One region of the Cupriavidus sp. 86D6 genome, then DNA from elsewhere that is predicted to be linked to it. Evidence: riboswitches for the same ligand, from Rfam matches in the RefSeq annotation. Region 1 holds a riboswitch; the other holds the start of a gene.

The links. Region 1 has a riboswitch for glycine ahead of gcvT (glycine cleavage system aminomethyltransferase GcvT). Riboswitches for the same ligand answer to the same signal wherever they lie in the genome.
Region 2: it holds a riboswitch for glycine, as region 1 does, so the genes downstream of both, AC3G88_RS24515 (D-amino acid dehydrogenase) here and gcvT (glycine cleavage system aminomethyltransferase GcvT) in region 1, are expected to answer to the same signal.

The regions. Positions count from the first base shown of each region.
Region 1 is NZ_JBYPSB010000006.1:353,270-357,242, forward strand. It holds gene gcvH (glycine cleavage system protein GcvH) at 77-457, opposite strand; gene gcvT (glycine cleavage system aminomethyltransferase GcvT) at 570-1,697, opposite strand; glycine riboswitch at 1,787-1,908, opposite strand; glycine riboswitch at 1,930-2,017, opposite strand; gene AC3G88_RS17135 (YMGG-like glycine zipper-containing protein) at 2,111-2,335, opposite strand; gene AC3G88_RS17140 (UvrD-helicase domain-containing protein) at 2,618-3,973, shown strand, end outside.
Region 2 is NZ_JBYPSB010000015.1:89,852-93,824, forward strand. It holds gene AC3G88_RS24515 (D-amino acid dehydrogenase) at 170-1,438, opposite strand; glycine riboswitch at 1,602-1,700, opposite strand; gene AC3G88_RS24520 (M20 aminoacylase family protein) at 1,760-2,971, opposite strand; gene AC3G88_RS24525 (MFS transporter) at 3,025-3,973, opposite strand, start outside.

The DNA.
Region 1 (3,973 bases):
CAAGGAATCTCGGGGAGCGGGCGGCGGGCAGGTGGTCGGCCTGTCCGCCGCGCGCGGCATCAAACAGTCAGCGCGATCAGGCGCCGACGCTGGCCTTGTAGGCGTCGACGTTCATCAGGCCGTTCACGTCGTCGGCGTTGGCCGGCTTCAGCTTGAACAGCCAGGCGTCAAAGGCGTTGGCGTTGACCGACTCGGGCGCTGCCGAAGCGGCGTCGTTGACGGCGATCACTTCGCCAGCCACCGGCGCGTAGATGTCGGAAGCTGCCTTCACGGACTCCACCACGGCCAGGGCGTCGCCGGCACCCACCGACTTGCCCACTTCGGGCAGTTCCAGGAAGACGATGTCGCCCAGGGCGTCCTGGGCGTGGTCGGTAATGCCGATCGTCAGCGTGCCGTCGGCTTCGACGCGCACCCATTCGTGCGACTCGGTGTACTTCAGGTCAGCGGGGAAGTTCATGAGGTTCTCCGGGATACAGTTTGTTTCTTGTTTCATTCACCCGGTCCGCAGCAGGTTGGGCTCGAGCGGACGGGCGGAAGGGCGACCGTTTGATGTGAAGCCGGGCGATGCCTCAGCTCACGAGTGCCTTGCCATTACGCACAAACGGCAGTTTAACCACAGTCGCGGTCAGTTTGCGGTCACGAATCTCGACCTGGACGTCGGTGCCCGGCGCCACGCCCTTCGGCAGGCGGGCGAACGCGATTGACTGCTGCAGGCTCGGGCTGAACGTGCCGCTGGTGATTTCGCCAGCGCCGGCCGCCGTGATGACCTTCTGGTGCGCACGCAGCACGCCGCCCTTGTCGCGCAGGATCAGGCCCGCGAACGTCTGCTTCTGGCCGCCTGCCAGTAGCGCCTGCTTGCCGATGAAGTCGCGCTCGCTCTGCAGGTCGAGCGTCCAGGCCAGGCCGGCGTCCAGTGGCGACGTATTGATATCCATGTCCTGGCCGTACAGGTTCATGCCGGCTTCCAGGCGCAGCGTGTCGCGCGCGCCCAGGCCGGCCGGACGTACGCCCGCGGCGATCAGCTTTTCCCAGATGCCGGCGACGTTCTCGGCCGGTACCACCAGCTCGAAGCCGTCTTCGCCGGTGTATCCGGTGCGGGCGACCATCAGTTCGCCCATTTCCGGGTCTTGCACGACCAGCGCGTTGAACGGCTTGAGCGCGTCGGCCGGCTGGGTGGAGGGAAAGGCCTGGTAGACCTTGGCGCGGGCGTTGGGGCCCTGCACGGCCACGATGGCCAGCTTGCCGGTGCCCGCCGGTGCCACATCGCCGCGGCGCGGTGTGATCGTCACGCCGCTGCCAGTGGCCGCATTGCGCGACTGGATCCATTCGATATCGCCAAGGGCCGTGCTGGCGTTCACCACCAGGCGGAAGTGGTCCTCGGCAAAGAAGTAGACGATCAGGTCGTCGATGACGCCGCCTTTTTCGTCGAGCATGCACGAATACAGCGCCTTGCCCGGCGTCTGCAGCTTGTCGACGTTGTTGGCCAGCAGGCCGCGCAGGAAGGCCCGCGTGCCGGCCCCGTGCAGGTCGACCACGCACATGTGCGACACGTCGAACATGCCGGCATCGGCACGCACGGCATTGTGTTCCTCGATCTGCGAACCGTAGTTGACCGGCATGTCCCAGCCGCCAAAGTCGACCATGCGGGCGCCGAGGGCGCGGTGGATAGCGTTGAGGGGCGTGGCCTGGAGCGTCATGGATATCCTCGGGGGCGGTTCGAAAACGAAAAAAGGGTCATCCGCCGCAACGATCGGGCGCACCAATGTGCATCCAATCCGCTGCGGCGGATGACCCCTCTGTCCTCGATACCTGAGAGATTACGAAGCCGGAACTTCGTGCGCCCCTTCGGTGGACATGCTCACCACGGCGTCAGGGCAGTGGCGGATGTCGCTCTCCAGAGTGCGGCATGCATCGTGTGCATGTTGCATGCCGATCCGGTCGGTCCATGGTGCCTGAGAGTTTGCGGGTGGTTCCCCTTCGGCGGCGCAATCGATGCGCGCTCTCCCGGCCGGATGCGCGAGAATGTACGGGACCGGTCAGCCTTTGTCAAACGCGCGCCTGACGCCGGCCGGCGGCCCCGCCCCCGGGATTGGAATCGACGGCGGGCCGGTTAGCGACGGTCCTTCGTCACCACATTACCGACCACGCCGCCCACGGCCGCGCCGCCCAGCGTACCCAACGCGCTGCCGTCGGTCAGGACCGCACCGCCGAGCGCACCGGCGCCCGCGCCAATGGCGGTATTACGCTGCTTCGGGGTCATGTCCGCGCAGCCCGCAAAGCCCACCAGCGTCACGCCGATCAGGGCAACTTTCGAAAGGGTGCGAAGCGTCTTCATGATTGGCTCCTTTGTTGTCATCGAGATCATCGTTTCCGATTTGTTGATATGTCCCGGACCGGTCGCGCCACGCGCAAGACCCGTGCGGTCCTGTGAGATAAGAGGCAAGCTCCATGCCCCGGGATCCGCTGCTTTACGATTGTTACCAGCCTGAAACGCCTCTTGTCGGACGTCGCCCGACACGCCCGTGGGCGCCTGCGGCGCGTGTTAACATCGACGCCTTCGGCGCGCCACCTTCCAGGTGCGCCATGAGCCATTCCGCCTGCCACGTTCCCCAGCCCCATGACTCACGGACTCAATGCCGCGCAATCCGAAGCGGTGCGCTACCTGGACGGCCCCTGCCTTGTGCTGGCGGGCGCCGGATCGGGCAAGACCCGCGTGATCACGCAGAAAATCGCCCACCTGATCGAGGACAAGGGGTTCGAGCCGCGTCACATTGCCGCTGTCACGTTCACGAACAAGGCGGCGAAAGAGATGCAGGAACGCATCGGCAAGCTGATGGAAGGCAAGACCACGCGCGAAGGGAAGCGCATTCCACTCAAGCAGCTGACGGTTTGTACGTTTCACTCGCTTGGCGTGCAAATCTTGCGCATGGAAGCCGAGCATGTCGGGTTGAAGCCGCAATTTTCGATCATGGATTCGGACGACTGCTTCGGGCTGGTCCAGGAGCAGCTGAGCACCACCGACAAGAAGCTGATCCGCAGCGTGCAGAGCACCATCTCGCTGTGGAAGAACGGCATGGTCGATCCCGAGACCGCGCTTGCGCAGGCGGCCAATGCCGACGAGCACCAGGCCGCGATGGTCTATCGCAACTACGTGGCCACGCTGAACGCTTACCAGGCGGTGGACTTCGACGACCTGATCCGCCTGCCCGCCGAACTGTTCGCGCGCGACGAGGCCGTGCGTTTGAAGTGGCAGAACCGGCTGCGCTATTTCCTGGTCGACGAATACCAGGACACCAACGCGTGCCAGTACCAGCTGCTGAAGCTGCTGGCCGGCGGCTCGCACCTGCGCGCGCCGGCGTTCACGGCGGTGGGCGACGACGACCAGGCCATCTATGGCTGGCGTGGCGCCACGCTGGACAACCTGCGGCTGCTGCAGACCGATTTTCCGGACCTGAAGGTGGTCAAGCTGGAGCAGAACTACCGCTCGACCGTGCGCATCCTGGAAGCGGCCAACGCGGTCATCGCCAACAACCCGAAGCTGTTCGACAAGAAGCTGTGGTCGGAACACGGCATGGGCGATCCGATCGCCGTCCACCCGATGAACGACGAGGAGCACGAGGCCGAGTCGGTAGTGTTCCGCCTGTCCGCGCACAAGTTCGAGCGCCGCGCGCAGTTTCGCGATTACGCCATCCTGTATCGCGGGAACCACCAGGCGCGCCTGTTCGAGCAGATCCTGCGGCGCGAGCGCATTCCGTACGTGCTGTCGGGCGGCCAGAGCTTCTTCGACAAGGCCGAGATCAAGGACATCTGCGCCTACTTGCGCCTGATTGCCAATCCGGACGATGACCCCGCGTTCATTCGCGCCATCACCACGCCGCGCCGTGGGGTGGGCAACACCACGCTCGAGGTGCTGGGCACGTTTGCGGGGCAGGCCAAGGTGTCGCTGTTCGAGGCGGCGATGATGGGCGGCATC
Region 2 (3,973 bases), on a different contig from region 1:
TCATTTCCGGCCCAGAAAGGGCAGTCCCGGGCTTTCGCCGGGCTGGCCCTCTCCCCCGACCCCTCTCCCGCGAAGCGGGAGAGGGGAGAACACCAACGGCATATCGACGGCGGCGGTTTGCTCCCCTCTCCCGCACGGCGGGAGAGGGGCGGGGGAGAGGGCGGGCGTATCAAGCTGCCACGCCGCCCACGCCCTGGCCCACCGCAACGCGCGCGTCCTGCGTCGCGGCCTGCCGGACCACATCCCCCACCATCTCGGCCGTCACGGCCGATAGCGTCCAGCCCAGGTGTCCGTGCCCCGTGTTGTAGAACACGTTGGCGGCGTGGCCACGGCCTACGCGCGGCATCATGTTTGGCATCATCGGACGCAGGCCGGCCCAGGGCACCACGCTGCGCGTGCTGACGCCGGGGAAGCAGGCATGCACCCAGTCGACCAGCGGACGGATGCGGTCGGCGCGGATGTCGCGGTTGATGCCGTTGAACTCCGCCGTGCCGGCCACGCGGAAGCGGTCTGGGCCCAGGCGGCTGGTCACGAGCTTGGTTTCGTCGTCGAGCAGGCTGACCGTCGGCGCGCTGGCCTGGCTTTGCGCATCGTTCAGGTTCACCGTGATCGAATAGCCCTTCACCGGATAGATGTTGACGCGGTCGCCCAGCTGCCGGGCGAAGGCGCGGCTGGCCACGCCAGCGCACACCACCACGCCATCGAATTCGCGCGATGTGGGCAGGTTGTCTTCCGCCGACACCACGGTGGCGCGCCGCCCCGTGGTGGCCACCGCGCGCACATCCTGGTTGTACAGCGTGTGCACGCCCAGGCGCTGGATCGCCGCGGCCAGGCCGCTGGTGAACTTGTGGATGTCGCCCGTGGCGTCGCTCTCGGTGTAGTAGCCGCCGTAGTAGTCGCCGGCCAGCGTGGGCTCGATGTCGCGCATCTCGGCCGGCGTGACCGCGTGGCGCTCCAGCCCGCCTTCGGCCAGCAGCTTCGACACCCGGCCGGCATGCTCGAATCCCGCCTTGTTGCGATAGATATGCAGGATGCCGCGCCGCTTCAGGTCGAAGTCGATGCCTTCAGCGTCGGCCCAGGCGAACAGGTGCTGGCGCGCGGCGATGGCCAGGCGCGCGGTCTCGACCGTGTTGGCGCGGTAATGCGGAATCGACGCCATGAACTCGGCGAACCAGCTCAGCTTGTGCCAGGTGGGGCGCGGATTCACCAGCAGCGGCGCATCGGCGCGCAGCATCCATTTGAGGCCCTTGGCCAGCGTGGACCAGTGCGTCCAGACTTCGGCGTTCGAGGCCGACAACTGGCCGCCGTTGGCGAACGACGTTTCCATGGCCGCATAGCGATGTCGCTCGAACAGCGTGACGGAGAACCCGCGCCTGGCCAGCGCGTACGCGGTCGTGACGCCGGTAATACCGCCGCCGATCACTGCAATGGTTTTCATGTGGAAGGGTCTTTCAGGACGTCATGAGGTGGCAGTCCACGGCGCACCATGCGCTTCTCGCGGACGCCCCCTCTGTCCTTGACCTGAGAGATTCGCGAGCCGGGGCTCGCTTGCTCCTTCGGTACCGCCGGCCGACGTACAAGCCGGGGTTCTTCAGAGTTCCATGGCGATACCGGTCCTTTTGCCTGAGAGTTTCCGGGGCGGTTGCTCCTTCGGCGCCGTGCTGCCTGGCGGCAGCGACGGGCTCTCCCGATATCGCGGGGTACAACGGTGGCCACTATGCCATAGAAATTAAGGATTCGGCCATCAGGTTTGTTGCCGTCAGGCCGAAGGCACCAGAAAGCGTTGCGCCAGCCGCACCCAGGCCGCGGCGCCCAGCGGCAGCACCTGGTCGTTGAAGTCGTAGCCGGGGTTATGGACCATGCAGCCGCCGAATTCTCCTTCGCCGTTGCCCAGGATCAGGTAGCAGCCGGGCACCGCATCGAGCATCCAGGCGAAGTCCTCGCTGCCATTGAGGCCCTTGGGCGCCTGCGTCACCACGTGCTCGGCGCCCACCAGCTCCTGGCAGACCTCGGCAGCCAGTGCGGTAGGGCCGGCCGCGTTGACCATCGGCGGCGTCAGCTGGCGATAGTCGATCTGCGCCGTCACGCCGTGGGCCTGCGCGGTCAGGCTGACAATCTCGTGGATGCGGGCTTCCACCAGCGCGCGCGTTTCGGGCCGCGCCGCGCGCACATTGAGGCCGAGCTTGACCTCCTCCGGAATCACGTTGTGCGTGGCACCGGCGTGGATGAAGCCGACCGATACCACGGCGGTGTCGTCGGGCGCCACGCTGCGCGCCACCACCGTTTGCAGCGCGGTGATGATGGCGGCCGACGCGGCAATGGGGTCCTTCGAACGATGGGGCATCGCGCCATGGCCGCCGACGCCGCGGATCGTGACATCGGCCACGTCGGACGACAGGCTGACCGGCCCCTCCAGCACCCGAAACGAACCGGCCGGCACGCCGGGCATGTTGTGCAGCGCGAAGACCGCATCGCACGGAAAGCGCTCGAACAGGCCGTCTTCCATCATCGCGCGCGCGCCGCACAGGTTCTCTTCGTCGGGCTGGAAGATCAGGTTCAGCGTGCCGTCGAAGCTGCGCGACCTGGCCAGCGCGTGGGCGGCGGCCAGCAGGATGGCGGTATGGCCATCGTGCCCGCAGGCGTGCATGCGGCCGGGCGTCTTGCTGGCGTAGGGCAGGCCGGTGGCCTCGACGATCGGCAGGGCGTCCATGTCGGCCCGGATGCCCAGCCGTCGCGTGCCGTTGCCGAGCTTCAACTGGCCCACCACGCCGCTCTTGCCAATGCCGGTGTGCACGTCGTAGCCCCAGCTTTCCAGCAGCGTGGCCACCAGCCGGCTGGTGGCGCCAACCTCGAAGCCCAGTTCGGGCTGCGCATGGATCTGGCGGCGGATATTGACGAAGGTCTCGGTGTCGATGGCAGGCAACAGGTGCGGCAGCAGCTGAAACGGGGTCAGGGTCGGTTCTCGGGTCATGGTGAGGTCTCGGAAAGTCAGGCTCGCGGCGTCGCGACGGATATCGACAGGGATCAGTGTTCGCGTTTCTCGACGATGCGCAGCACGGCCACCAGGGCCAGCACGCCGCACGCCATCATGTAGAAGGCGGGGGCCATCGGGTTGCCAGTCTTCGCCAGCAGCCATGTGACGACGAACTGCGACGACCCGCCGAACACCGTCACGCCCACGCTGTAGATCACGGCCAGGCCCGTGGCGCGCACGCCGGCGGGCAGCATTTCCAGCAGCATCAGGAACAGCGGCGTGGTGCCCAGGTTGATGCTGGCGGTCAGCAGCGCGGACATGCCCAGTACCAGCGGCACGCTCGGGTAGTGGTTCATCAGCCAGAACGCGGGATAGACGGCCAGCAGGCTGAACAGCAGCGACCCGGCCACCAGCGGCTTGCGGCGGTCAAGGCGGTCCGCCAGCGTGCCCGCAATCAGCGACACCACGAGCAGCGTGACGCCCGTGACGCAGCCGGACAGGAACGACAGCGACGCCGGCATATGCAGCACGCGGATCATGTAGGTCGGCATGAAGAACACCACCAGGTACATCGTGGCCGTACCGGCGGTGCCGGCCAGGATGCCCAGCACCACCTTGCCGGCGTGACGGCGGAACAGTTCGCCGACCGGGCTCGGCGCATGCGCGTCGGCCTCGTGCGTCTCGTCGAGATTGGCGCGGATATAGAGACCTACCGGCGCGATCAGCAGCCCGAGCAGGAACGGCACGCGCCAGCCCCAGCTTTCCAGCGCGGCGGTGGGCAGCAAGGCATAGAGCGTGGCGCCCGTGGCCGCGCCCGCCAGCGCGGAAATGCCCTGGCTGCCGATCTGCCAGCTCACGCGCCAGCCGCGGCCCTTGACGTCGCCGCCTTCCATCAGCATCGCCGTGGAGGCGCCAATCTCGCCGCCCAGCGAAAAGCCCTGCAGCAGCCGGCCCGCCAGGATGGTCAGCGACCCGAACACGCCAGCGGTGGCGTAGGTA